DNA from 2 places in the Nguyenibacter vanlangensis genome. Region 1 is predicted to be linked to the other one. Evidence: predicted binding sites of a transcription regulator. Region 1 holds the regulator's gene; the other holds the start of a gene.
What was found. The regulator HrcA, encoded in region 1, represses chaperone genes, less so after heat shock. The targets are predictions, from matches to a motif close to GTTNGCACTCNCNNNNNGNGAGTGCNAAC.
Positions count from the first base shown of each region.

Region 2: groES (co-chaperone GroES) is a predicted target of HrcA. The motif match lies at 4,307-4,335, and genes of this name have one in related genera.

Region 1 covers NZ_CP152276.1:3,199,027-3,206,875, reverse strand. The annotation lists gene AAC691_RS14965 (aldo/keto reductase) at 299-1,186, opposite strand; gene hrcA (heat-inducible transcriptional repressor HrcA) at 1,282-2,349, opposite strand; gene rph (ribonuclease PH) at 2,567-3,319, shown strand; gene rdgB (RdgB/HAM1 family non-canonical purine NTP pyrophosphatase) at 3,346-3,969, shown strand; gene AAC691_RS14945 (hypothetical protein) at 3,966-5,555, shown strand; gene AAC691_RS14940 (nitronate monooxygenase family protein) at 5,592-7,010, opposite strand; gene pnp (polyribonucleotide nucleotidyltransferase) at 7,163-7,849, opposite strand, start outside.
Region 2 covers NZ_CP152276.1:719,168-727,016, forward strand. The annotation lists gene AAC691_RS03355 (ATP-dependent DNA helicase) at 1-1,666, shown strand, start outside; gene AAC691_RS03360 (cold-shock protein) at 1,752-1,955, opposite strand; gene groL (chaperonin GroEL) at 2,239-3,879, opposite strand; gene groES (co-chaperone GroES) at 3,934-4,224, opposite strand; gene AAC691_RS03375 (usg protein) at 4,506-4,766, shown strand; gene AAC691_RS03380 (DUF4169 family protein) at 4,805-5,005, opposite strand; gene AAC691_RS03385 (S-methyl-5'-thioadenosine phosphorylase) at 5,049-5,966, opposite strand; gene AAC691_RS03390 (cytochrome c1) at 5,956-6,723, opposite strand; gene AAC691_RS03395 (cytochrome b N-terminal domain-containing protein) at 6,726-7,849, opposite strand, start outside.

The sequences.
Region 1 (7,849 bases):
CATGGCCTGATCCATGAGGGCCTGATCCATTAGGAAAATTCATCCGAGGTCCAACGGGGCAATGTGCAACAGGGCCTGATCCATCACGGCGCGCCGCCGGCGGGCACCGGCCGGGGCGCTGTCCCGATGTTCTGCCTTCGCGGTCCGCATGCGGATTTCAGAGAGAAGCAGTCCACCAGGATACTGTTTTAACCTGTTTTAACTTGTGTCCATTTCGGCCCCGCAATCCGGGGCCCTGCGGTTGCGGGACACTAGCACCGTCCCGCGCCCGCGTCGCCCCTTGCCGTGCCGGCGGGTATCACGACCCGGACAGCCTGCGCCACTCGGCGCGGCCTTCCTGGTCCAGATGGGCGAAGGTGGCGTCGTCCAGCGTCAGCCCGGCGGCGGCGACGTTCTCGTCGACATGGTCGGGGCTGCCGGTGCCGGGGATCGGCAGCATCACCGGCGCGCGGCGCAGCAGCCAGGCCAGCGCGACCTGCCCGGTGGTCGCCCCCAGATCCCGCGCCACCCGGGTCAGCGCGCCATGGGCGTGGGCCAGGCCGCCCGCGGCCAGCGGCGCCCAGGGGATGAAGCCGATATCGTGCGCGACGCAATAGTCCAGCACGTCCTCGGACAGCCGGTTGACCAGGTTATAGCGGTTCTGCACCGTCGCGACCGGGAAGAAGCGGCGGGCGCGCTCGATCATCTCGACCGACACTTCCGACAGGCCGACATGGCGGATCAGTCCTTCCTGCCGCATCTCGGCGATCGCCTGGAACTGCGTTTCGGGCGGGCAGTCGGGACCCACGCGATGCAACTGCCACAGATCGATCCGCGCCACGCCCAGGCGGCGCATGCTCATGAGCACGCATTGCCGCAGATAGTCGGGATTGCCGACCGGCCGCCAGACATTGGGCCCGTGACGGGTGTGGCCGCCCTTGGTGGCGATCACCAGCCCGTCATACGGATACAGCGCCGCCCGGATCAGGTCCTCGCTGACATAGGGGCCGTAGCTGTCGGCGGTGTCGATCAGGGTGACGCCGCACGCCGCCGCGCGGCGCAGCGTGGCCAGCGCCCGCGCGCGGTCCGGGGGATCGCCCCAGATGCCGGGGCCGGTGATCCGCATGGCGCCGAAGCCCATGCGCGCCACCGGAAGGTCGCCGCCGATCGGGAACAGGCCCGCCTGCCTGGCGTCGGGATGGGACATGCACGACCTCCTCGCTCGGGGATGACCGGAACCGCGTCCAGCCGTAGGAACAGAAGATGGCAGCAGCAAGGCAGGTCCGGCCGGATGCCGGACCGTCAGCCCAGCATCCTGCCGATGACGCGCGCAGTATAATCCACCACCGGGATGATGCGCCCGTAATTGATGCGTGTGGGGCCGATCACCCCGATCGCGCCGACGATCCGGTTGCTGTCGGTCCGTGCCGGCGCCACCACCACCGACATGCCCGACAGGCCGAACAATCCGCTTTCCGCCCCGATGAAGATCCGCACGCCCTCGGATTCCTGCGCCAGTTCCAGCAGGCGCAGCATGGTTTCCTGCGTTTCCAGCCGGTCGAACAGCATCTGGATGGTCGACAGGCGCTCGATTTCCGTCACGTCGGCCAGCAGCCGCGCCTGCCCGCGCAGGAACAATGTGCCGCCGCGATCGGCTTCGCTCCAGGTCGCCAGGCCGCTGGCCACCACTTCGGCGGTCAAGTGGTGCAGTTCGCTGCGATTGGCCGCCATGTCGGCGCGCACATGGTCGCGCAGTGCCTCCAGCGTGCGGCCGGCCAGGTGGGCGTTCAGATAGTTCGCGGCCTCGACCAAGGCCGAGGGCGGCAGGCCCGGCGGAGTCTCGATCACCCGGTTCTCGACCTGTCCGTCCGCCCCGACCAGGACGACCAGCGCGCGGCCCGGGCCCAGCGCAACGAATTCGATATGCTTCACGGCCCCGTCGCTCTTGGGCGCCAGCACCAGCCCGGCGGCCGAGGACAGGCCCGACAACATCGACGACGCCTCGGACAGCATGTCCTGCAGCGAGCGGCCCCTGATCTCGAGCGCGCGGGTGATCGCATCGCGCTCGTCGTCGGCCAGGCTGCCGAACTGCAGCAATCCGTCGACGAACAGCCGCACCCCCTTTTCCGTCGGCAGCCGCCCGGCGGACGCATGGGGCGAGAACAGCAGCCCGGCCTCGGTCAGGTCGGCCATGACGTTGCGGATCGTCGCCGGCGACAGCGACAGCGGCAGCCGCCGCGACAGGGTGCGCGAGCCCACCGGCTCGCCGGTTTCCACATATTGCTCGACGATTTCGCGCAGGATCGCCGCCGAGCGTGCATCCAGTCCCGGCGGCAGGGCGGGGCGCGAGACCGGCAGACCCAGATCCATATTCCTTGTCCTCCTTGGCGCCCGGACAGAACGATCGGCATAAATCTGGCGCGCCGGCGCGCGCGTGACAAGAACGGAGGGGAAATGTGACGGGGGAACGTGACGGGAAAGGAATGTGACGGGGAAGGAATGTAACGGGGACTGGCAATCGCCCCCAGGCTCGGGTTATCTCCGCCCGGTCACCGACACAAGCCCGCCGATCCGGAGAGCCGATCCCATGACCCCCCGCCCTTCGGGCCGCGCGCCCGACGCGATGCGCCCCGTTTCCATCGAGACGGGTTTCGCCCGCCACGCCGAAGGATCGGCCCTGATCCGCGTCGGCGGGACCGAGATCCTGTGCGCGGCCACCGTCGAATCGCGGGTGCCGCCCTTTCTGCGCGGCCAGGGCAAGGGCTGGGTGACCGCCGAATACGGCATGCTGCCGCGCGCGACCCACACCCGCGGCGGCCGCGAGGCGGCGAAGGGCAGGCAATCGGGCCGCACCCAGGAAATCCAGCGCCTGATCGGCCGTTCGCTGCGCGCGGTGGTGGATCTGGCGGCGTTGGGCGAGATGTCGATCACCGTCGATTGCGACGTGCTGAACGCCGATGGCGGCACGCGCTGCGCCGCGATCACCGGGGGCTGGGTCGCGTTGCGCCTGGCCCTGGACAAGCTGGTGCGCAACCGGGTGCTGGCCCGGTTGCCGCTGCGGGCCCAGGTCGCCGCGGTCTCCTGCGGGCTGACGCAAGCCGGCCCGGTGCTGGACCTGGATTACGACGAGGACAGCACCGCCGCCGCCGACGCCAATTTCGTGCTGACCGAAACCGGCGGCATCGTCGAAATCCAGGGCACGGCGGAACATGCGCCGTTCTCGCAGGCGCAGTTCGAGGCCCTGCTGGCCCTGGCGCAAGCCGGCACCGTGCCGTTGTTCGCGGCCCAGCGCGCAGCGGTCGATGCTGCCCTGGGGGCCCCGCCGCCGGAAACCCCCTGAATAGCGGCCCGAACGGAGTCACCCCGATGACGATATCCGACACGCGTCGCCTGGCCGCCGGCGACACGCTGGTCCTGGCCAGCCACAATGCCGGCAAGCTGGCCGAATTCTCCGCCCTGCTGGCCGGTCACGGCGTCACCCTGGTATCGGCCGGGCAGCTCGGCCTGCCCGAACCCGAGGAAACCGCCGACAGCTTCGCCGGCAATGCGGCGCTGAAGGCGCGGGCCGCCGCCACGGCCAGCAACCTGCCGGCCCTGGCCGACGATTCCGGCCTGTGCGTCGCGGCCCTGGACGGCGCGCCCGGCATCTATTCCGCCCGCTGGGCCGGCCCGGCGAAGGATTTCCCCGCCGCCATGGCGCGCATCCATGCCGGCATCGGCGGCAATCCGGACCGCGCGGCCTGGTTCATCTCGGTCCTCTGCCTGGCCTGGCCGGACGGCACGCTGCGTACCTTCGAGGGCCGGATCGACGGCCGGATCGCCTGGCCGCCGCGCGGCGGCAACGGCCACGGCTACGACCCGGTCTTTCAGCCCGTGGGCGAGGCACGCACCTTTGCCGAGATGCCCGAGGCCGAGAAGAACGCGATCAGCCACCGCGCCCTGGCCTTCGTCCGGTTCCGTGACGATTGCCTGCCGCCGGCCCATCCGTGACGGCACCCGCCGACGCCCCGCGTGCGGCGGGTGATGCGGCGCTTCGCGCGGCCGGCGGCCCGCTCGCACGGCTGGCCGGCCTGTCCGGGCTGGCGCGGCTGCTGCCGCCCGGCGTCCTGCTGCTGGCTTTGCTGCTGACGGCGCCGCTGCTGGCGCTGCCCGACCATGTCTCGACGAACTATAACGAGGGCTGGAACGCCTATCTGGCGCTGCGGGCCCTGGCGCACGATCCGGCACGGCCGCTCTATCCGCCGCCGGGCAGCATGGTGTTCAATAACTACCCACCGCTGTCCTTTCCGCTGGTGGGCCTGCTGGGCAGGCTGACCGGCGACATGATCGTGGCCGGCCGGATCGTCGCCCTGGCCGCGCTGCTGGCCGGCGGCGCCCTGGTCGCGTGCTGCGTCCGGCGGATGGGCGGCCGGCGGGACGCGGCCCTGGCGGCCGGACTGATGCTGCCGCTTTTCGTCTGCACCGGGTTTTCCGCCTATGTCGGGATCGACGACCCGCAATGGCTGGCCCATGCCCTGATGCTGGGGGGGCTTGCCGTCCTGCTCGGCGGTCCGCGTCCGGCCGCGCCGTCGGTCCGCCGCGCCGTCCTGGCGGCGCTGCTGGTCGCGGCCGGCGGGTTTGTGAAACATAACCTGATCGCCCTGCCGCTGGCCGCCACCGCCTGGCTGGCCTGGCATGACCGGCGGGCCCTGGCGGCGTGGTGCGGCGCCGGGCTTGTCGCGGTGCTGGGGGGCTTTGCGCTGGCGCGCTGGCTGTACGGCCCTGCCTTCCTGACCGACCTGCTGCATCATGACCGGGTCCTGTCGGCGCGCCAGGTCCTGGACGGGGTGGCCAAATTGCCGGCCATGGCCGGCCCGCTGCTGGCGGCCGGGCTGCTCTGGCTGCGTCCGGCCCCCGGCGGGGGCGGCACGCCGGCGGGGCGGGGCCGCGTGCTGGTCCTGTTGTTCCTGGCCCTGGCGCTGGTGACGGGACTGGCCCAGCGCCTGGGCGACGGCGTCAATTACAACGCGCAGTTCGAGACCCTGATCGCCGCCTGCCTGGCGACGGGGCTGGTCCTGGCGCGCGACCCGGCGGATGGGCGGTTCTGGCGGCTGGGCTTCGGACGGCTGGGCTTCGGGCGCTGGCGCCTGTCCCCGGCGCGGCTGGCGCTGGTCGCCGCCATGCCGGCCCTGGCGATCGCGCCGTTTCGCCTGGCGCACGACCTGGACGCCGTCCGCGCCCGGCCCGCCGAGACCGGGCAATGGCAGGCGGCGATCGGCCGGCTGCGCGCCGCGCCGGGGCCGGCCGCCTGCGAAACGCTGGCCCTGTGCTATTGGGCCGGCAAGGACGAGACGGTCGATTTCTTCAACCTGACCCAGGCCATGCTGGTCGGGCGGCAGACCTTTCCGCTGGACGCGATGGCCGGGCGGCATGTCTTCGGGCTGGTCGAACTCAATATGGCCGGCGGACGCCATCGCGAGGCCCTGGCCCAGCGCGGCCGCGACCCGGTGGACGCGCCGCTTCGCGCGGCGGGCTATGTTCCGCTGTTCGCCGGCCCGGACAGGACTGTGTTCCTGGCGCCGCCCCCGGTGCGCTGAGCCTTCGAGGCGAGGCGAGGCGAGGGCGCCGCGCGATCAGCGTCCGGTCAGGATCTGCGCGACGAGCTGGCCGACCGTCGGCACGAAGCCGTCGGCATAGAACGGGTCGGTGGCGAAGCGCCACGCATTGGTGCCGCCGAACATCAGGTTGTCGTCCATCGCCGCCTCGGCGTCGTCCCCGTGGGCGTGGGCGATCGTCTGCAATGTCTTCTGGATGCAGAACGAGCGCGGATCGGCCTTGTGCCCGTTGGTGAAGTCCGGCCCGCGCTGGCTCCAGTTCGAGAAGCGGCATTCCGACAGGCAGCCCATGCAGGCCACCTGGTCGGCCAGGATCTCGCGCGCCTGGTCCCGGGTCACGAAGATCAGGGTGGAGTCCGGCGTGCGCATTGCCTCGGTGAAGCCCTGGGATTCCCACAGGCGGACATGCTCGCGGTCGGCCTCGGTCATGAAGACCTGGCGGGCCCGCGCCCCCACGCCATAGGACGCGGTATGCTCGCCGACCGGTTCGGTCGAATAGGCGACCTGGCGTTCGGAGCGCGCCTGCAATTCCCGCAGGAACGGGTTGTTCACCGCCGAGGAATAGAATCCGGTGGGCGAGAAGCGGTTGAGGAACACATCCCCCTTCTTGAGCGTGCGCAGCCTGCGCTTCCACGCCTCGGGGATCGGGCTCTCGCGGGTCAGCAGCGGCCTGGTGCCGAACTGGAAGGCGATCGGCCCCAGTTCCGGATTGTCGATCCAGTCCTGCCATTCCTCCAGCCACCACACGCCGCCGGCCATGATGATCGGCGTGTCGTGCAGGCCGAACTGGCGCATCAGCCTGCGCAGTTCCAGCACGCGCGGCATCGGGTCCTCGGGCGTGCGCGGATCCTCGGTGTTCGACAGGCCGTTATGGCCGCCGGCCCGCCAGGGGTCTTCGTACACCACGCCGCCCAGCAGGTCCGACGTCTTGTGGAAGGACCGTTTCCACAGCGCGTTGAAGGCCCGCGCCGAGGATACGATCGGGTAGTAATGGATGCCGAACGTCGCCGCGATCTCGGACAGGCGATAGGGCATGCCCGCCCCGCAGGTCAGGCCGTGGATCAGGCCCGGCGCGCCTTCCAGCACGCCGCTGATCACGCGCTCGGCCGCGCCCATTTCCCACAGGATGTTGGCATGGACGCGCCCGCGCCCGCCGGACACCTCGTGGGCGATGCGGGCCTGGGCGATGCCGCCGCGAATGGCGTATTCCACCAGTTCCTCATGCCGCTCGCGCCGGGTGCGGCCATGATAGACCTGCGGCACCGGCCGGCCTTCGGCATCGTAGGAATCGGCATTGACGATCGACACCGTGCCGGCGCCTCCCGCCGCCGCCCAGTGCCCGGATGATATGCCGGTCGACACCGACACGCCCTTTCCGCCCTCGACCAGCGGCAGGACATCCACCCCGCCCATCCGGATCGCATTGATCGCCTTCATCATTACCCTATCGTCATCGCGCCGGCGGAAGCGGCCGGCGCCTGGTAGCCATGGCCCTTACGGGGCTGATATGGGGCGCCCCATACGGAACGGACAGCCGCGCGGCGGCGGCGCGGACCCGTCGTCCGGCCGCCGCGCCCGGCCCGCCGTACTCAGCGTGCCGGCGGACGGCCCGGCTTGGCGCCCACGGTCTCGGTGATGTCGGCGCCGGTTTCCTGATCGACCACCCGCATCGACAGCTTCACCTTGCCGCGATCGTCGAAGCCCAGGACCTTCACCTTCACCACGTCGCCCTGGTTGACCACGTCGGTGGTCTTCGCCACCCGGCCCTGCGACAGTTCCGAAATATGGACCAGGCCGTCGCGCGCGCCCAGGAAGTTCACGAACGCGCCGAAATCGGCGGTCTTGACCACCTTGCCGGTATAGATCGCCCCCAGTTCGGGCTCGGCCACGATGCCGCGGATCCGCTCGATCGCCTTGGCGGCCTGATCTTCGGACGTGGCGGCGATCATGATCGTGCCGTCGTCGTTGATGTCGATCTTCGCACCCGAATATTCAACGATCTCGCGGATCACCTTTCCGCCCTGGCCGATCACGTCGCGGATCTTTTCCTTGGGCACGGAGATCGTGGTGATCTTCGGCGCCGAGGCCGAGACGTCGGCGCGGCCTTCGGTCAGCGCCTTGGCCATCTCGCCCAGGATGTGCAGCCGGCCCTCGCGCGCCTGTTCCAGCGCGATCTTCATGATCTCGGGCGTGATCGAGGTGATCTTGATGTCCATCTGCAGCGAGGTGACGCCCAGCTCGGTGCCCGCGACCTTGAAGTCCATGTCGCCCAGGTG
Region 2 (7,849 bases), 2.3 Mb from region 1:
GTTTTCAGTCGAGCTGTCGGGGCTGGAGGCGGCCGAACTGCGCCGCTGGCTGCTGGGGGCGGAGGGCGCGCGGTCGCGCGCGCGGGGGCTGAAGCGCCGGCTGGACGACCTGGTCGTCGGGCTGCCGCGGCTGGAGGCGCCGCTGGAGGCGGTGCTGCAGGCGGCGCACGCGCTGCCGCCGCCGGGATGGTCCGCCAGGCTGTCGGCGGTTCTGGCGGCGGTTCCGCCGGCCGCGCATTGCGAACCGGACACCCTGCCGCCGGATGCCGTCCTGCCGGGCGCCGCCTTGCCGATGGCGGTCAAGGCCGAATCCGAGGCCGCGCTGCCCAATCCATGCGAGAGGCTGCTGCATGTGCTGGCATGCCAGGCATTGGCCCGGTCGGCCGGGAGTTGGGGCGGGGGCGCCGACGCGGGCGGGCACCGGCCGGGCGGGGCGATGCCCGGCGCGATCGAGTGCGACCTGCGTCCGCTGTCGGACGAAGCCGGCCCCGCGGCGGCCGCCCTGGCGCGCGCGCTGGACCGGCTGGCCGTCGCGCTGCGCACGCTGGTGGAGCGCTTGCTGGAGCGGCTGGAGGACGATGCGGGCGAACTGGATGCCCCGACGCGCGAGCGGATCGAGGCCGCCATTCGTACCCTACGCCGCCGCGCCCTGTCGCGGGTGGACGGATGGGTCGCCATGCTGCGCGCGCTGGAACAGACGGACGGCGAGGCGTCCGGCGGCACGCCGCAGCATGTCGATTTCATCCGGCTGGACCGGCGCGACGGCCAGCGCCCCGGCGAGCAGGATGTCGGGCTGCATCGCCACTGGCTGGACCCCACCGTACCGTTCGCCGCCGTGCTGGCCGCGCCTGCCCACGGCATCGTGATGACGTCGGCGACGCTGCGCGACCAGAATGGGCATGGCGAGGCCGGCCGGGACGAGCCCGAGGCGGCCGAACGGGCGTGGGAGGCGGCGGAGGCGCGTACCGGCGCCAGCCACCTGCCGTCGCCCGCGTTGCGGGCCGCCCTGGCCAGCCCGTTCGATTATCGCCAGCAGAGCCGCGCCTTTATCGTGACCGACGTGGCGCATGACGATATCGGGTCGCTGGCCGGGGCCTATCGGACCCTGTTCCTGGCGGCCGGCGGCGGGGCGCTGGGGTTGTTCACGGCGATTTCGCGGCTGCGCGCGGTGCATCAGCGCCTGTCGCAACCACTGGAGGATGCGGGCCTGCCGCTCTATGCCCAGCATGTCGACGGCATGGACAACGCGACCCTGGTCGACATCTTCCGCTCGGAAGCCAATTCCTGCCTGCTGGGCACGGATGCGATGCGTGACGGGGTGGACGTGCCGGGCCGGTCGCTGCGGCTGGTCGTCTTCGAACGGGTGCCCTGGCCCCGGCCGGATATCCTGCATCGCGAGCGGCGTACCCATCTTTCCGGCGGGGCGCCGGGCGAATATGACGACCGGATCGCGCGGCTGCGCCTGCGGCAGGCTTTCGGGCGGCTGATCCGCGCCGGCGGCGATCGTGGCGTGTTCGTCCTGCTGGACCGGCGGGCGCCGTCGCGCCTGATGTCGGCCTTTCCGGACGGCGTCGCGGTGCGGCGCGCCGGCCTGCGGGACGTAGCGCAGGAAATCGAGGCCTTCGTGCGCCGGCGCGATGGAAACCCCGATGCGCCGGCATCCTGATACACCGGCATGAAGATAGGGAGGACGTCATCCGTCCCCCCTGCCGTCTGGTCGTCGGCCCCTGTCCCTCGGTCGAGGGAAAGGGTCAGAGCGGCTTGATGTCGGACGCCGCCGCCTTGCCGCGCTCGGTCACGACTTCGTAGCTGACGCGCTGGTTTTCAGCCAGGCCGCGCAGGCCCGCCGCCTGGACGGCGGTAATGTGCACGAACACGTCCTTGCCGCCATCCTCGGGCATGATGAATCCGTAGCCCTTGGTCGCGTTGAACCACTTTACTGTTCCGGTCGCCATAGTCACGTTATCCTTGGCTTTTTCGGCCCCTTGGCCGCGTCGATCAATGCCTGTCCATCGCGCACGTCAGCAGGCCGGAAAGTTCCGGCCCGCTGTCCGTTGCGATGCAGTCCAGTTTATGGGCGCACGGATGGTCCCCGTTTGTCAAACCATGACAACCGCTGGACCCACTTAAAAAATAAGTAAAAAGAAGGCCGCCCGCGAACGGACGGCCTTCCTGTCTCCGGTTGGTCCGGCACTGGTCCGGGGCGGAAACCCGCCGCCGGACCGGCGATCATGGATCTTAGAAATCCATGTCGCCCATGCCGCCCATGCCGCCGGCCGGCGCGGCCGGGGCCTTCTTTTCCGGCTTCTCGGCCACCATGGCTTCGGTGGTGATCAGCAGGCTGGCGACGGACGCGGCGTCCTGCAGCGCGGTACGGACGACCTTGGTCGGGTCGATGATACCGGCCGCGACCAGATCCTTGTACTCGCCGACCTGGGCGTCGAAGCCGTAGTTGTAGTCGTTGGTTTCCAGGACCTTGCCGGCGATCACAGCACCGTCTTCGCCCGCATTGTGGGCGATCTGGCGCAGCGGCGACTGCAGCGCCTTGCGGATGATCTCCGCACCGACGCGCTGGTCGTCATTGGCCAGGCCCAGGTCGCCCAGGGCGGCCGAGGCGCGCGCCAGCGCGGTGCCGCCACCCGGAACGATGCCTTCCTCGACGGCGGCGCGAGTCGCATGCAGCGCGTCGTCGACGCGGTCCTTGCGCTCCTTCACCTCGACCTCGGTCGAGCCGCCGACGCGGATGACGGCAACGCCGCCCGCCAGCTTCGCCAGACGCTCCTGCAGCTTCTCGCGGTCGTAGTCCGAGGTGGTTTCCTCGATCTGCGCGCGGATCTGGGCGCAGCGGCCCTTGATGTCGTCGGACGCGCCGGCACCCTCGACGATCGTGGTGTTTTCCTTCTCGATGCGGACCTTCTTGGCACGGCCCAGCATCGCGAGCGTCACCGTCTCGAGCTTGATGCCCAGATCTTCGCTGATGACCTGGCCGCCGGTCAGGATCGCGATGTCTTCCAGCATCGCCTTGCGACGATCACCGAAGCCCGGCGCCTTGACGGCGGCGATCTTCAGCCCGCCGCGCAGCTTGTTGACGACCAGGGTCGCCAGCGCCTCGCCATCGACGTCTTCGGCGATGATCAGCAGCGGACGGCCGGACTGCACCACGCTCTCGAGCAGCGGCAGCATCGGCTGCAGCGACGACAGCTTCTTCTCGTGGATCAGGATGTAGGGGCTGTCCAGATCGGCAACCATCTTCTCGGCATTCGTGATGAAATACGGAGAGATATAGCCGCGGTCGAACTGCATGCCCTCGACGACGTCCAGCTCGGTATGCAGGCCCTTGGCCTCTTCCACCGTGATGACGCCCTCGCTGCCGACCTTCTGCATGGCCTGCGAGATCATCTCGCCGATTTCGGTCTCGCCGTTGGCCGAGATCGTGCCGACCTGGGCCGTTTCGGCCGGGGTCGTGATCTTCTTGGTGTTCTTCTTCAGCTCTTCGACGACCGCGATCACGGCCTTGTCGATGCCGCGCTTGAGGTCCATCGGGTTCATGCCCGCCGCGACGGCCTTGGCACCCTCGCGGACGATCGCCTGGGCGAGAACGGTCGCGGTCGTGGTGCCGTCACCGGCGACGTCGTTGGTCTTCGACGCCACTTCGCGCACCATCTGGGCGCCCATGTTCTCGAACTTGTCGGCCAGTTCGATTTCCTTGGCGACGGACACGCCGTCCTTGGTGATGCGCGGCGCGCCGAAGCTCTTGTCGAGCACGACGTTACGGCCCTTGGGGCCCAGGGTCACCTTTACCGCATCGGCCAGAATGTCCACGCCCCGCAGCATGCGCTGGCGTGCGTCACCGCCGAACTTTACGTCCTTGGCTGCCATGTCAGAATTCTCCTGTGGGAAACATATCGATCAGAAAGAAACGGAACCGCGATCTCAGCCGATCACGCCCATGATGTCGCTTTCCTTCATGATCAGCAGCTCCTCGCCATTGATCTTCACTTCGGTGCCCGACCACTTGCCGAACAGCACCTTGTCGCCCGCCTTGACGTCCAGGGCGACGATCTGTCCCTGCTCGTTCCGCGCGCCGGGGCCGACCGAGATGATCTCGCCTTCCATCGGCTTTTCCTTGGCGGTGTCGGGGATGATGATGCCGCCGGCCGTCTTCTCCTCGCCGGTCAGGCGACGGACGACCACGCGGTCATGCAGGGGACGAAAGTTCGTCATTATGGATCGCTCCACATCAAAAAAGGTAACGCCCTTGAATAAGCAACGCCACCGGTTTGGCGCGCGCGCCAGGCCGCATCGCTTTGGCACTCTCCGCATGAGAGTGCCAACGAACAGTTAGGATCAGCCCCGTTTCGTGTCAAGCTTTGGCAGCACTTTCTTTCGGTGACTGCCAAGATTTTGAAGATAAAGAATTTTTGTTGAATATCTCGAGACGGGTCTGGCAGGCTGGGTCGACCCGGACGAAGGGGGACGGGTCGTGAGGATACAAGGAGGCGCCCATGACCCTGCGGCTTCAGCTTCGCGATTATCGCCTGACCACTGCCGAGATTCTCTATCGCCTGCCGGACCACCCCGCCCTGCTCCAGACCTATATCTGGCAGAACATGGACATGGCCCCGTCCTTTCCGGAACTGCGCCGCTTCCTGGATTTCTGGACGCGGTCGCTGGATGGGCGGCTGCATTCGGTGCGGGTCGCCCAGCAGGCGCGCCTGGCCGTGCCGTCGGTGCGCCATGCCGGCGCGTGGCTGACCATTCATTGACGTCCCGACGATGTCCCGGCCGACGGCTTCGGGACGGATCAGTCCTGCCCGGGTGCGTCCGGCGCATCGTCGCGGCGCGCGCCGTCCAGCGTGCGCGCCAGGTGTTCGGCCTGCTGCCGCTGCAGGTCGCGCGCGCCGCGCGTGCGCCCGTGCAGGGCACGGTTTTCGGCCGCGACAGCCGCTTTCTGCTGCCGGTCCCGGCGTTTGCGTTCGCGCCGGAGGTTGACGACATTGCTCATGCGACACCTGTAACGCCGGACATCCGCGCCGGACGAAGGGAGATCAGGCCCGGGACAGGATCCGGCCGGCCACCGCGTCCAGCCGGGCCAGCAGGGCGGGGTCGCGCTTGTCGGGCGCGGTAATCAGCGCATGTTCCAGGGCACGGTCGCATCCTGCCCGGCAGGGGCCGCGCGGCTTGCCCAGCGCCGGAATGACGGATTTGACCAAAGCGCGGGCCTTGTCGGCGTTGGAGAGCATGACCTTGACGACCGCGTCGACCGTGACGCTGTCATGGTCGGGGTGCCAGCAATCGTAATCGGTCACCATCGCCACGGTCGCGTAGCAGATCTCGGCCTCGCGGGCCAGCTTGGCCTCGGGCATGTTGGTCATGCCGACCACCGAACAGCCCCAGGAGCGGTAGAGGTTGCTTTCGGCGCGGGTCGAGAATTGCGGGCCCTCCATGACCAGGTAGGTGCCGCCGCGCGTCACGTCCAGGCCGAGCGCGCGGGCCGTGTCCTCGAGCGTATCGCCGATGCGCGGGCAGAGCGGATCGGCCATCGAGACATGGGCGACGCAGCCCGTGTCGAAGAAGCTCTTTTCCCGGGCGAAGGAGCGGTCGATGAACTGGTCGATGATGACGAACCGGCCAGGGGGAAGGTCTTCCTTCAACGAGCCCACGGCCGACAGCGACACGATGTCGGTCACGCCCGACATCTTCAGCGCCGCGATGTTGGCGCGATAGTTCAGGCGCGACGGCGGGATCGGGTGCCCCCGCCCGTGGCGCGGCAGGAAGACGCAGCGCACCCCGTCCAGACGGCCGAACAGCAACTGGTCGGACGGCATGCCCCAGGGCGTTTCCACCGTGCGCCATTCCTTGTCCTCGAGCCCGTCGACATCGTACAGGCCCGAACCGCCGATCAGGCCGATCACGGGTTCGATCGTTTCGGCCGGTACGGTGCCGGAGGCGGGATTAATGGACATTGGACCAGATTCTCCGTTTCAGAACGAATGTCAGGACGGCCAGGAACAGCAGGTAGAGCGTGACCTGCACCCCCAGGCGATGGCGTTCGGCCAGGTGGGGATATGCCGCCCAGGCGAGGAAATTGGTGACGTCACGGGCTTCCTGCGCCGTGGTTGCGGCCGTGCCGTCGGTAAAGGCGACCTGCCCGTCATGCAAGGGCGGCGGCATGGAGATTTCCGCATTGGCGGCATAGGGGTTGTAGAACGCGCCGGGATGGCTGGGCCGGTAGCCGGCGGGCGGCTGCGCGCCATAGCCGGTCAGCAGCGCGTAGATCCGGTCGGGGCCGCCCGGATAGACCAGGGCCAGGCGCGACTGGTCGGGGGGGACGGCGCCGCCATTGGCCGCCGCCGCGGCCTGGGGACTGGCGAAGGGTGCACGGAAATGATCGGCCGCGGTGGCCGGGCGGGTGACCGGCCGCCCCTGGTCGTCGGTGCCGCCGGGCACGCGTTGGCCGGCCGCGATCTGCCGCACCTGTTCGTCCGTCAGGCCGAGCGCCGCGAGGTCGCCATAGGTCAGCGCGTTCATGGCGTGGCAGGCCGAGCAGACCTGGGCATAGACCGCATAGCCGCGCTGGACCGACGCCATGTCGAAATGCCCGAGTGGCCCCTCGAATCCCCAATGGAGGTGCCGGGGCGCGGCATAGGGCGCTGACTGGGCATGGACGGCGGCAGGGGACGCCAGGAACAGCAGCGCGGCGAGCCGCGCCGTCGGCCGCATCGTCACAGGTCGCGGTCCAGCGCGGCGGCGATGCCGTCCGGCAGGACGATCCGCCGTTCGGTCCGCGCCGACAATGGCAGAAGTACCAGGAAATGCGCGAAATAATAGACCACCGCCAGGCGCCCCACGACCATCCAGCCGCCTTCGGCATGGTGGCGGCCGACCAGGCCCAGAAGCACGAAGCACAGCACCAGCAGCCCCATGCAGACCCGGTAGAACGGACGGAAGCGCGCCGAGCGGATGGGGGACGTGTCCAGCCAGGGCACCAGGAACAGGACCAGGATGGACCCCATCGCCGCCAGCAGGCCGCCGAATTTCGAGGGAACGGATTGCAGCATCCCGTAGAAAGGCAGGAAATACCATGCGGGTTCGATGTCGGCGGGCGTATGCAGCGGGTTGGCCGGGCGGAAATTCTCGGCCTCGAACACCAGGCCGGGCATGAAGAAGATCAGGGCGGCGAACAGCACGCCGAACAGGACCAGGCCCAGCGCATCCTTGCTGGTATAGTACGGATGGAAGGGGACCGTCTCGTCCGGCGTCCTGGGTTCGATGCCCAGCGGGTTGTTCGAACCGGTGAAATGCAGCGCCGCGACATGCACCACGACCACGCCCAGCACGCCGAAGGCCACGACCATGTGCAGGATGAAGAACCGGTGCAGCGAGACGTCGCCCGGCGCATCGCCGCCCTGCAGGACATGTTCCAGCCCGGGCCCGATGAACGGGATCGCGTCCACCGCCTTGCCCGCCACATCGGCGCCCCAATAGGACATCTGGCCCCACGGGAGCACGTAGCCGGCAAAGGCGGCGACCATGACCATGAGCAGCAGCACCAGCCCCGTCAGCCACAGGATTTCACGCGGGCGCTTGTACGAGCCGTAATAGAGGCCCCGGAAGAGATGCACGTAGAGCGCCGCCAGGAACAGGCTGGCGCCCCCGGCGTGAACGGCGCGCAGCAGCCAGCCGCTGGGCAACTGGCGCTCGATCGCCTCGACCGACGCGAAGGCACCGGCCGCGGTCGGCGTGTAGTTCACGGCCAGGAAGATTCCCGTCGCCAGCATGATCAGCAGCATGACGGTCAGGATCGCGCCGAAATTCCATAATCCGTTGAGATTGATGGGCATCCGGT